2 regions of the Mesorhizobium dulcispinae genome follow, and region 2 is predicted to be linked to the other one. Evidence: predicted binding sites of a transcription regulator. Region 2 holds the regulator's gene; the other holds the start of a gene.
The links. The regulator PhoB, encoded in region 2, activates phosphate uptake and scavenging genes when phosphate is short. The targets are predictions, from matches to a motif close to TGTCATNNANCTGTCAT.

Region 1 (4,277 bases), on a different contig from region 2:
GGATTGTGGGCGATGTTCCAGTCGCCGCTCGCCCAGTTGCCGTCCATGGCGCAATTCTCGAAGGCGATGCGCACGCCCTTGTCGGCGGCGCGTTTCGCCAGCGGTGCCCAGACCTCGCGGAAGCGCGGCAGGCTGTCGGTCAGCGGCTTGCCCCGCACGCGGCCGGTAAAGCCACTGACCGTGGAAGCGCCGAACAGATGCGCATTGTCGATCACCGCCTCCCAGGCCGCGAGCACGCCGCGATCGACCTCGCCGCTTTCCAGCGGATTGCCGAAGACGCCGATCGAAGACACAGTGACGTCGGCATCGCCGATCGCCTCGCGGATCTCTCCGGCCAACCGCGGCAGGTCCTTGCCGCCCAGCGTCTGCCAGAAGAAGGGCTGGATGCTCTCGAAGCCGAGCGGCAGGATCTGTCTGATATAGGCAGCCGGATCGTCGAGATTGGCTCGCACCATGGTGCCGATCCTGATGTCGAGAAGCGGGTTTGGCATCATTGCGTTTCCTGTGCGATCGCCACGCGGCGGCCGGTCTCGGCGCTTTCGATCGCGCCGAAGACCATGGCCAGGCTCTTGATGTTGTCGCTGCCGCGCGTCTCCGGCTCGGTCCCGGCTTCGATCGCGTGCATGAAATCCTTGATGATACCGAGATGGCCACCGACGCGGTCCGACGCGTCGAGCGGCGGCACGTCGATCGGCTGGGTCTTATCGATGATACCGTCGCGGCCGGACGCAACCACCTCCGCCTTCAGCCCGTCATGGCCGTCCCAGAGTAGGCTGCCGCGCTCGGCGACGATGCGCCAGCTGCCTTCCCAGCTGGTGCGGAAGCCGTCGGCGCACCAGCTTCCGGCATAGGTGAAGACCTTGCCATCGCCAAAGTCGAAGACGGCGCTGGCGGACGATCCCTGCCGGTACCAGGAACTGGCCGGCTCCCATTCCTGGCAATAGACGCTGGCCGGCTCGCCGGCGACCATATAGCGGGCGGCGTCGAAGGTATGGATCGCCATGTCAAGCAGCAGCACATGCGCCATCTCCTCGCGAAAGCCGCCGAAATGCGGCGCGACGAAAAAGTCGGCATGGATGCTGGTCGGCTTGCCGATGGCGCCGGAGTCCAGAAACCGCCGGATGCGCCTGACATTGGCGACATAGCGGCGGTTCTGCACGACGGCATGGATGCGCCCGGCCCGGTGCGCAGCCTCGATGATCGCGTGCGCGTTTTCAGGGCTGTCGGCCAGCGGCTTCTCGGTCAAGAGATGGCAATGGTGGGCGAAGGCGGAAAAGGCCACTTCGCGCCGGGCGGCGGGAACCACGACGTCGAAGACGGCTTCGGGCTTTGTCTGGTCGAGGACAGCGTCAACGCTGGTGCCGATGACGGCATCGGTGAGGTCGTACTCGCGCGCCCTCGCCCGTGCACGCTCGGCATCGAGATCGACAAGGCCGGCAATCGTCAGCCCGTCGATCTGCCTTGCGGCATCGAGCCACTGCCTGCTCATGGCTCCGCACCCGACCAGGACGACCTTCATCATCCAGCGCTCCTCCCGTTCGGCCCCTCCAGGCCGAATGTCACGGCATCCACGGCATCACCGTAAACGTTTTTCCGTAAACGTTTACGACAACACACCCAATAGCGTAGAATGTCAACCGGCTGCTTCTCGAAAATCGTCCCTAAGCCTTGGCCTGAGCGGCAGCCGGTGCTAGCCAAGGCGGGGGAGAATTGGCTTTGGCGTCCAGCATCCACGACCTTGCGCGTCACCTGAACATTTCGATCGGCACCGTGTCGCGGGCGCTGAACGGCCGCGCCGACGTCAATGCCGACACCCGCCAGCGCGTGTTGGAAGCCGCCAAGAAGCTGAACTATGCGCCAAACCAGTCCGGCCGGAGTCTGAGGCAAGGCGCCACGCATTCGATCGCTTTCATGCTGCAGCCGCATCCGGGCGACCAGCAATATGGCGAGCCCTTCTTCATTCCGTTCCTGACCGGCCTGCAGGCGCGGCTCGCCGAGAGCGGCCTCGACCTGTTCGTGGTCATGGGCGCGCCGGGCGACTACCAGCAGGAGCGCCTGCGCCGCGTCGTCGAGACGCGCCGCGCCGATGCGGTGGTGCTGGCCTGGACGCGGCGCGAGGACGAGCGCATCGATTATCTGACCGAGAGAGGCTTCCCCTTCGCCACGCTTGGTCGCAGCCGCTCGGGCGGCAAATCCTACCCGTCGCTCGACCTCGATTTCGAGAAGGCAGGCAGCGACGCGGTCGACAGGCTGGTGGCGCGTGGTCACCGCCGCATCGCCGCCATCCGGCCGTCCCTCGACCTGAACTTCGGCCACCTGTTCATGACCGGCTACCGCAAGGCGCTGAGGCGGCACGGCATCGAGGTCGATCCCGGCCTGATCGCGGAGGATTTCATCAACGAAGCCGGCGGCTATCATGTGACGCCGCGCGTGATGCTCTCCAAGGACAGGCCGACGGCCATCATCTTCAACAACGACGCCATGGCGCTCGGCGGCTGCAAGGCGCTGGCCGAAATGGGTATCAGGCCCGGCCACGACATTGCGGTGATCGTCATCGTCGACACCCCGCTCTGCCGCTATTTCTCGCCGGCGCTGACCGGCTTCCGCCCCGCGCTGGAGCCGATGGGCCGGCGGCTGGCCGAAATGCTGCTCGCCTCGCTGCCGGCCCATGCCGGTCCTGAGGGGCCACGCACCATCCGCGAAGTCTGGCCGCTGGAGCTCATCGCACGCGAGAGCGATTGAGCACCCTCTCCTTCTCCCACAAGGGGCGAAGGGAAGTGCACGCCGCCTGTCATGCAACCATCACGTTCACGTCCTAGACCGCTCGACGGAAACCGCTCGCCGCATCTTCGATGCCGCGTCCTTCCAGGCATTGGCCGCTCTGCTCGTCAAGAAGGGGATATCCATGAAACATTTGAACCGAACCGTCTCGCTCGGCGTCGTGCTCGCGCTGTTCACCGCGATGACACCGGCGCTCGCCGACGGCGTCGCCTATGTCAACAAGGGGCTTGTCGGCGTCGGCCGCATCCCCGCCAGCCAGAAGGACAAGTTCGGAGAAACCTTTGGTTCGGGCTCCGGCATGGCGATCGACACCAAGTCCTGGGCGCGTGACGGCGCCGGCTACAAGGGTTCGCTCTGGCTGCTGCCGGATCGCGGCTACAACGTCGAAGGCACCACCGACTACCGCCCGCGCCTCAACACCATTGCAATCGAGCTTGCCCCGACCGCTCCGGGTGCCGTGCCCGCCGCCGGCCAGGAACAGTCGGGTGTAAAGGCGACGCTCGCCGACACCATGCTGCTCACTGACGACAAAGGCGCCGACGCCACCGGCCTCGATCCCCTCAACGGCGTGCATCCGGCCGCCGGCGACATGCCGATCCTGCCGCAGGCCGACAACGGCAAGTTGGCGCTCGACGACGAGGCGATCGTGCGCCTGCCCGACGGTACCATGTTCATCTCTGATGAATATGGCCCGAACATCTATCGCTTCTCGGCCGACGGCCGCCTGATGTCGGCAACGCAGCCTCCGGCGGCGCTGGTGCCGATGCGCCATGGCAAGCCGAATTTCGCCTCCAACAATCCGGGCCCGGGCGCCGCCGAACCCGATCCGAAGGATCCCGAGTCCGGCCGCCAGAACAACCAGGGCCTCGAAGGCATGTCGATGACGCCGGACGGCAAGTACCTGATCGCGGTGTTGCAGTCGGCGCCGCGCCAGGACGGCGGCGATTCCGGCTCGACGCGCCAGAACACCCGCGCACTGGTCTATGACGCCTCCGACCTTGGCCATCTCAAGCTGGCGCACGAATATGTCGTGCCGCTGCCAGTGTTCAAGGACGCCAAGGGCAAGACCAAGGTGGCCGCGCAGAGCGAGATCGTGGCGCTGTCCGACAAGAGCTTCCTGATGCTGACGCGCGACAACGGCAACGGCCAGGGCCTGAAGGACGCCGAGTCGGTCTACCGCAAGATCAACATTGTCGACCTGACCGGCGCCACCGACATCGCCAACGGTCCCTTCGACGCCGCCGACAAGCCGGTCGCGCCGAAGGGCGTGCTCGACCCGTCGGTGACGCCGGCCAAGCTCACCTCCTTCATCGACATCAACGACAAGGGCGAGCTTGGCCGCTTCGGCCTGCACAACGGCGCGCCGAACGACAGGAACAACCTCTCGGAGAAGTGGGAGGCGATGTCGCTGGCGAGCGTGCTGGACCCGAAGCTGCCCGACGACTATTTCCTGTTCGTCGCCAACGACAACGATTTTCTCACCCAGGACGGCTTCC
Region 2 (4,277 bases):
CGACCGCAGGTCGGCCTCGCCCTCAACCCGGAGGCGGCGGCGGTGGTGACGGTGGTGCTGTCGCTCAATTTCCTCTCCGTCGCCGTCATCGACTATGCCGGCCAGGTCATCGCCGAGGAACAGCGGCGTCTCGATACGCTGACCATGCCGCGCGACGAGCTGATCGGCGAGTGCACAGCGATCGTCCGGCGCCGGCTGGAGGATCCGGACCTCGATGTCCGCAGCGTCGCCCGCATCGCCATGGGCATCCAGGGCATCACAGATTCCCATGCTCGCGCCATGCTGTGGTCGCCGATCACGCCGCTGACCGACATTCCCTTCGCCGACATACTGGAAAGAGAATTCGGCATTCCGGCCACCATGGAGAACGACTGCAACATGATGGCCGTAGCGCTGCAATGGCGCGACCCCGATCGCTATCGCGACAATTTCATCGCCATCCTGCTCTCGCACGGCATCGGCATGGGGCTGGTGCTGAAGGGCGAGCTGTTCACCGGCACGCATTCTTCCGGCGGCGAGTTCGGCCACATGATCCACCGTCCGGGCGGCGCACTCTGCCGCTGCGGGCGCCGCGGCTGCGTCGAGGCCTATGCCGGCAACTACGCTATCTGGCGCAGCGCCATGAAGATGAGCGAGGACGCCGAGCCGGTCGATGTCGGCGACGCCGACATGCGCGCGCTTGCCGCCAAGGCACGCGAGAAGGATGGCCCGGAGCGCGAGGCCTATCGCCGGGCGGGCGAGGCGCTGGGCTTCGGCCTCGGCAGCCTGTTCGCGCTGATCGACCCTGCGCCGGTCGCCATGGTCGGCGTCAGCGCCGCCGCCTTCGACCTGATCGAGCCATCGCTGCGCGAGGCGATCGCCCAGACCGCCGGCGGCCAGCACTCGCAGTCGATCTCCTTCGACACCGAGCCGAACGAATTGCCGCTGATCCGAGAAGGCTGCGCCATGCGCGCGCTGACCTTCGTCGATCAGGAGATCTTCGCGCCGGGCGTACAGGCGCGGGCGGGCGCTGCTGGAAAGAACGTAGCCTGATCTGGCGTTCGCTATCGTTTGGAGTGGCCCAAACTCCCATCGCTTCGTCATCCTAGGGCGAAGCAAGGAGCGAAGCGACGCGGCGAAGACCCTAGGATCCATGCCGTTACATACGAGCGTTGCGGCGGTGCAGAACGACCTCTGTCTTGCGCCGCCTTTACTCTTCGCGCGAGGTCACGGCATGGATCCCAGGGTCTCCGCGACGGAGCTTCGCTCCTGCTTCGCCCTGGGATGATGACGTTGAGGATGCCTCGGCCAATCCCGACGGTTGCGATGCGAGGACCTAGTCTTCCCTGATCGCGTACCCTGCCCCGCGGATGGTGCGGATCACATCGGGCATGCGGCCGTTGTTGACCGCCTTGCGCAGGCGCCCGACATGCACGTCCACGGTGCGCTCGTCGATATAGATCGTCTCGCCCCAGACATTGTCGAGCAGTTGGCTGCGCGAGAACACCCGGCCGGGATGCCGCATCATGAATTCGAGCAGCCGGAATTCGGTCGGCCCGAGCCTGATCTCGCTCTTCTTGCGGTAAACGCGGTGCGATTCGCGGTCGAGCACGATGTCGCCGACCTTGAGCACGCTGGACAGCACCTCCGGCTTGGCGCGGCGCAGCAGCGCCTTGACCCGGGCCATGAATTCCGGCGTCGAGAACGGCTTGACCAGGTAATCGTCGGCGCCCGTCGAGAGGCCGCGCACCCTGTCGCTTTCCTCGCCGCGCGCCGTTAGCATGATGATCGGCAGCCGTTCGGTCTCGGGCCGCATCCTCAGCCGGCGGCAAAGCTCGATGCCGGAAACCGCCGGCACCATCCAGTCGAGCACCAGAAGGTCGGGCACGTTCTCTTGCAGGCGGATTTCAGCCTCGTCGCCGCGGGTCACCACTTCTACCTGGTAGCCCTCGGATTCGAGATTGTAGCGGAGCAGCACCCCCAGCGGCTCCTCGTCCTCCACCACCATGATGCGTGGGGCGATCATATAGCAGGTACCTTCGCTGTCAGGCCGCCGGCGCCGACATCGCCGTCTCGTCCTGTTTCGGACGGTTCGCGGGCAATTGCGTGCCGGTCAGCACATAATAGGCGTTCTCGGCGATATTGGTCACGTGGTCGCCGATGCGCTCCAGATTCTTGGCGCAGAACAGGAGATGGGTGCAGGCCGTGATGTTGCGCGGATCCTCCATCATGTAGGTCAGGAGCTCGCGGAAGACGGAGGTGTATTTGACGTCGATGCGCTCGTCGTCGTTCCGGAGCTTGGCGAGCGCCGTGGCGTCGCCCGCCGTGTATTCCTCGATCACGCCCTGGACCTGGATCAGCACCAGTTGCGCCATGGAGTCGATGGAGTGCGACAGGTCGCGTGGCGCGGCGCTGACGCCGACGGAACCGACGCGCTTGGCGATGTTCTTGGCGAGGTCGCCGATGCGCTCGAGGTCGCCGGCCATGCGGATGGCGCCGACCACGCTGCGCAGGTCGTCGGCCATCGGCTGGCGTTTGGCGATCAGCGTGATGGCGCGATCGTCGAGCTCGCGCTGCCGCGCGTCCATGATGGCGTCGTCGGAAACCACGCGCTGCGCCAGCGCGTTGTCGGAGTTCAGCAGGGCCTTGGTCGATGCGCCGACCATCGAGCCGGCGAGATCGCCCATGTCACGGATGAGCTGGCTGATCTGCCTCAGATCCTCGTCGAAGGAAGCGACCGTATGCGCCATGGTTATGTCCTCGTATGAACTCAGCCGAAGCGGCCGGTGATGTAGTCCTGCGTGCGCTTCTCGCGGGGCGAGGTGAAGATCTTCTCGGTCCGGTCGAACTCGACCAGCTCGCCGAGATACATGAACGCCGTCTGCCGCGACACGCGCGCCGCCTGCTGCATGTTGTGGGTGACGATCACGATCGTGTAGTCGGCCTGCAATTCGTCGATCAGCTCCTCGATCTTGGCGGTCGACAGCGGATCGAGTGCCGATGCCGGCTCGTCGAGCAGGATGACCTCCGGCTTCACCGCCACCGTGCGGGCGATGCAGAGCCGCTGCTGCTGGCCGCCCGAAAGGCTCTGGCCGCTGGCGTTGAGCTTGTCCTTGACCTCGCTCCAAAGTGCGGCGCGCTTCAGTGCCGACTCGACCCGGTTGTCCATTTCGGCCTTGCTGATCTTCTCATACAGCCTGACGCCGAAGGCGATGTTCTCGTAGATCGACATCGGGAACGGCGTCGGCTTCTGGAACACCATGCCGATCTTCGTCCTGAGCAGGTTGAGGTCCTGCGAACGGTCGAGGATGTTCTTGCCGTCGAGCAGTACCTGACCCTCGGCGCTCTGCTTCGGGTAGAGCTCGTAGATGCGGTTCAGCACGCGCAGCAGCGTCGATTTCCCGCAGCCCGACGGTCCGATGAAAGCGGTGACGCTGCGCTCCGGCAGCGACAGGTTGATGTCCTTCAGCGCCTTCGACTGGCCATAGTAGAAGTTGAGGTTCTTGACCTCGATCTTGGCCTTCTCGACGGCCGTCTCGGCTACGTTAAGGTCGGTGGACAACATAGGTTTCATCTGTCCTCTCTGCGTCCGGTAAGGCTGCGGGCGAAAATGCTCAGCCCGAGAACCGTAAAGGTGATTATGAGTGCGCCCGTCCAGGCCAGTTGCTGCCATTCCTCGTAGGGACTTAGGGCGAACTGGAAGATGGTCACCGGCAGGCTGGCCATCGGCGCGTTGAGATTGCTCGACCAGAACTGATTGTTGAGCGCGGTGAAGAGCAGCGGCGCCGTTTCGCCCGAAATGCGGGCGATCGCCAGCAATATGCCGGTGACGATGCCGGAGAGTGCGGCGCGATAGGCGACGGAGCGGATCACCACCCAGCGCGGCGCGCCGATCGCGGTGCCGGCTTCGCGCAGTGCATTGGGCACTAGGTTCAGCATGTCCTCGGTGGTGCGCACCACGACCGGGATCACCAGGATCGACAGCGCGACCGCGCCGGCAATCGCCGAGAAATGCCCCATCGGCCGCACCAACAGCTCATAGACGAACAGGCCGACGATGATCGAGGGCGCCGACAACAGGATGTCGTTGATGAAGCGCACCACCGTGGTGAGACGCGAGAAGCGCCCGTACTCGGCCATATAGGTTCCGGCGAGCACGCCTATCGGCGTGCCGACGACGATGCCGATGATGGTCATCACGATGCTGCCGTAGATGGCGTTGAGCAGGCCGCCGGCGTCGCCGGGCGGCGGCGTCATCTCGGTAAAGACCGCCAGCGAAACGCCGGACAGGCCCTTGT

Region 1: the regulator PhoB is predicted to act here: its motif matches at 2,790-2,806, upstream of RFN30_RS14370 (esterase-like activity of phytase family protein).

Annotation. Positions count from the first base shown of each region.
Region 1 covers NZ_JAVIIY010000005.1:296,169-300,445, reverse strand. Annotated here, with positions in the region: gene RFN30_RS14385 (sugar phosphate isomerase/epimerase family protein) at 1-494, opposite strand, end outside; gene RFN30_RS14380 (Gfo/Idh/MocA family protein) at 491-1,522, opposite strand; gene RFN30_RS14375 (LacI family DNA-binding transcriptional regulator) at 1,717-2,742, shown strand; gene RFN30_RS14370 (esterase-like activity of phytase family protein) at 2,906-4,277, shown strand, end outside.
Region 2 covers NZ_JAVIIY010000003.1:546,817-551,093, forward strand. Annotated here, with positions in the region: gene RFN30_RS10580 (ROK family transcriptional regulator) at 1-1,032, shown strand, start outside; gene phoB (phosphate regulon transcriptional regulator PhoB) at 1,316-2,005, opposite strand; gene phoU (phosphate signaling complex protein PhoU) at 2,025-2,729, opposite strand; gene pstB (phosphate ABC transporter ATP-binding protein PstB) at 2,750-3,553, opposite strand; gene pstA (phosphate ABC transporter permease PstA) at 3,550-4,277, opposite strand, start outside.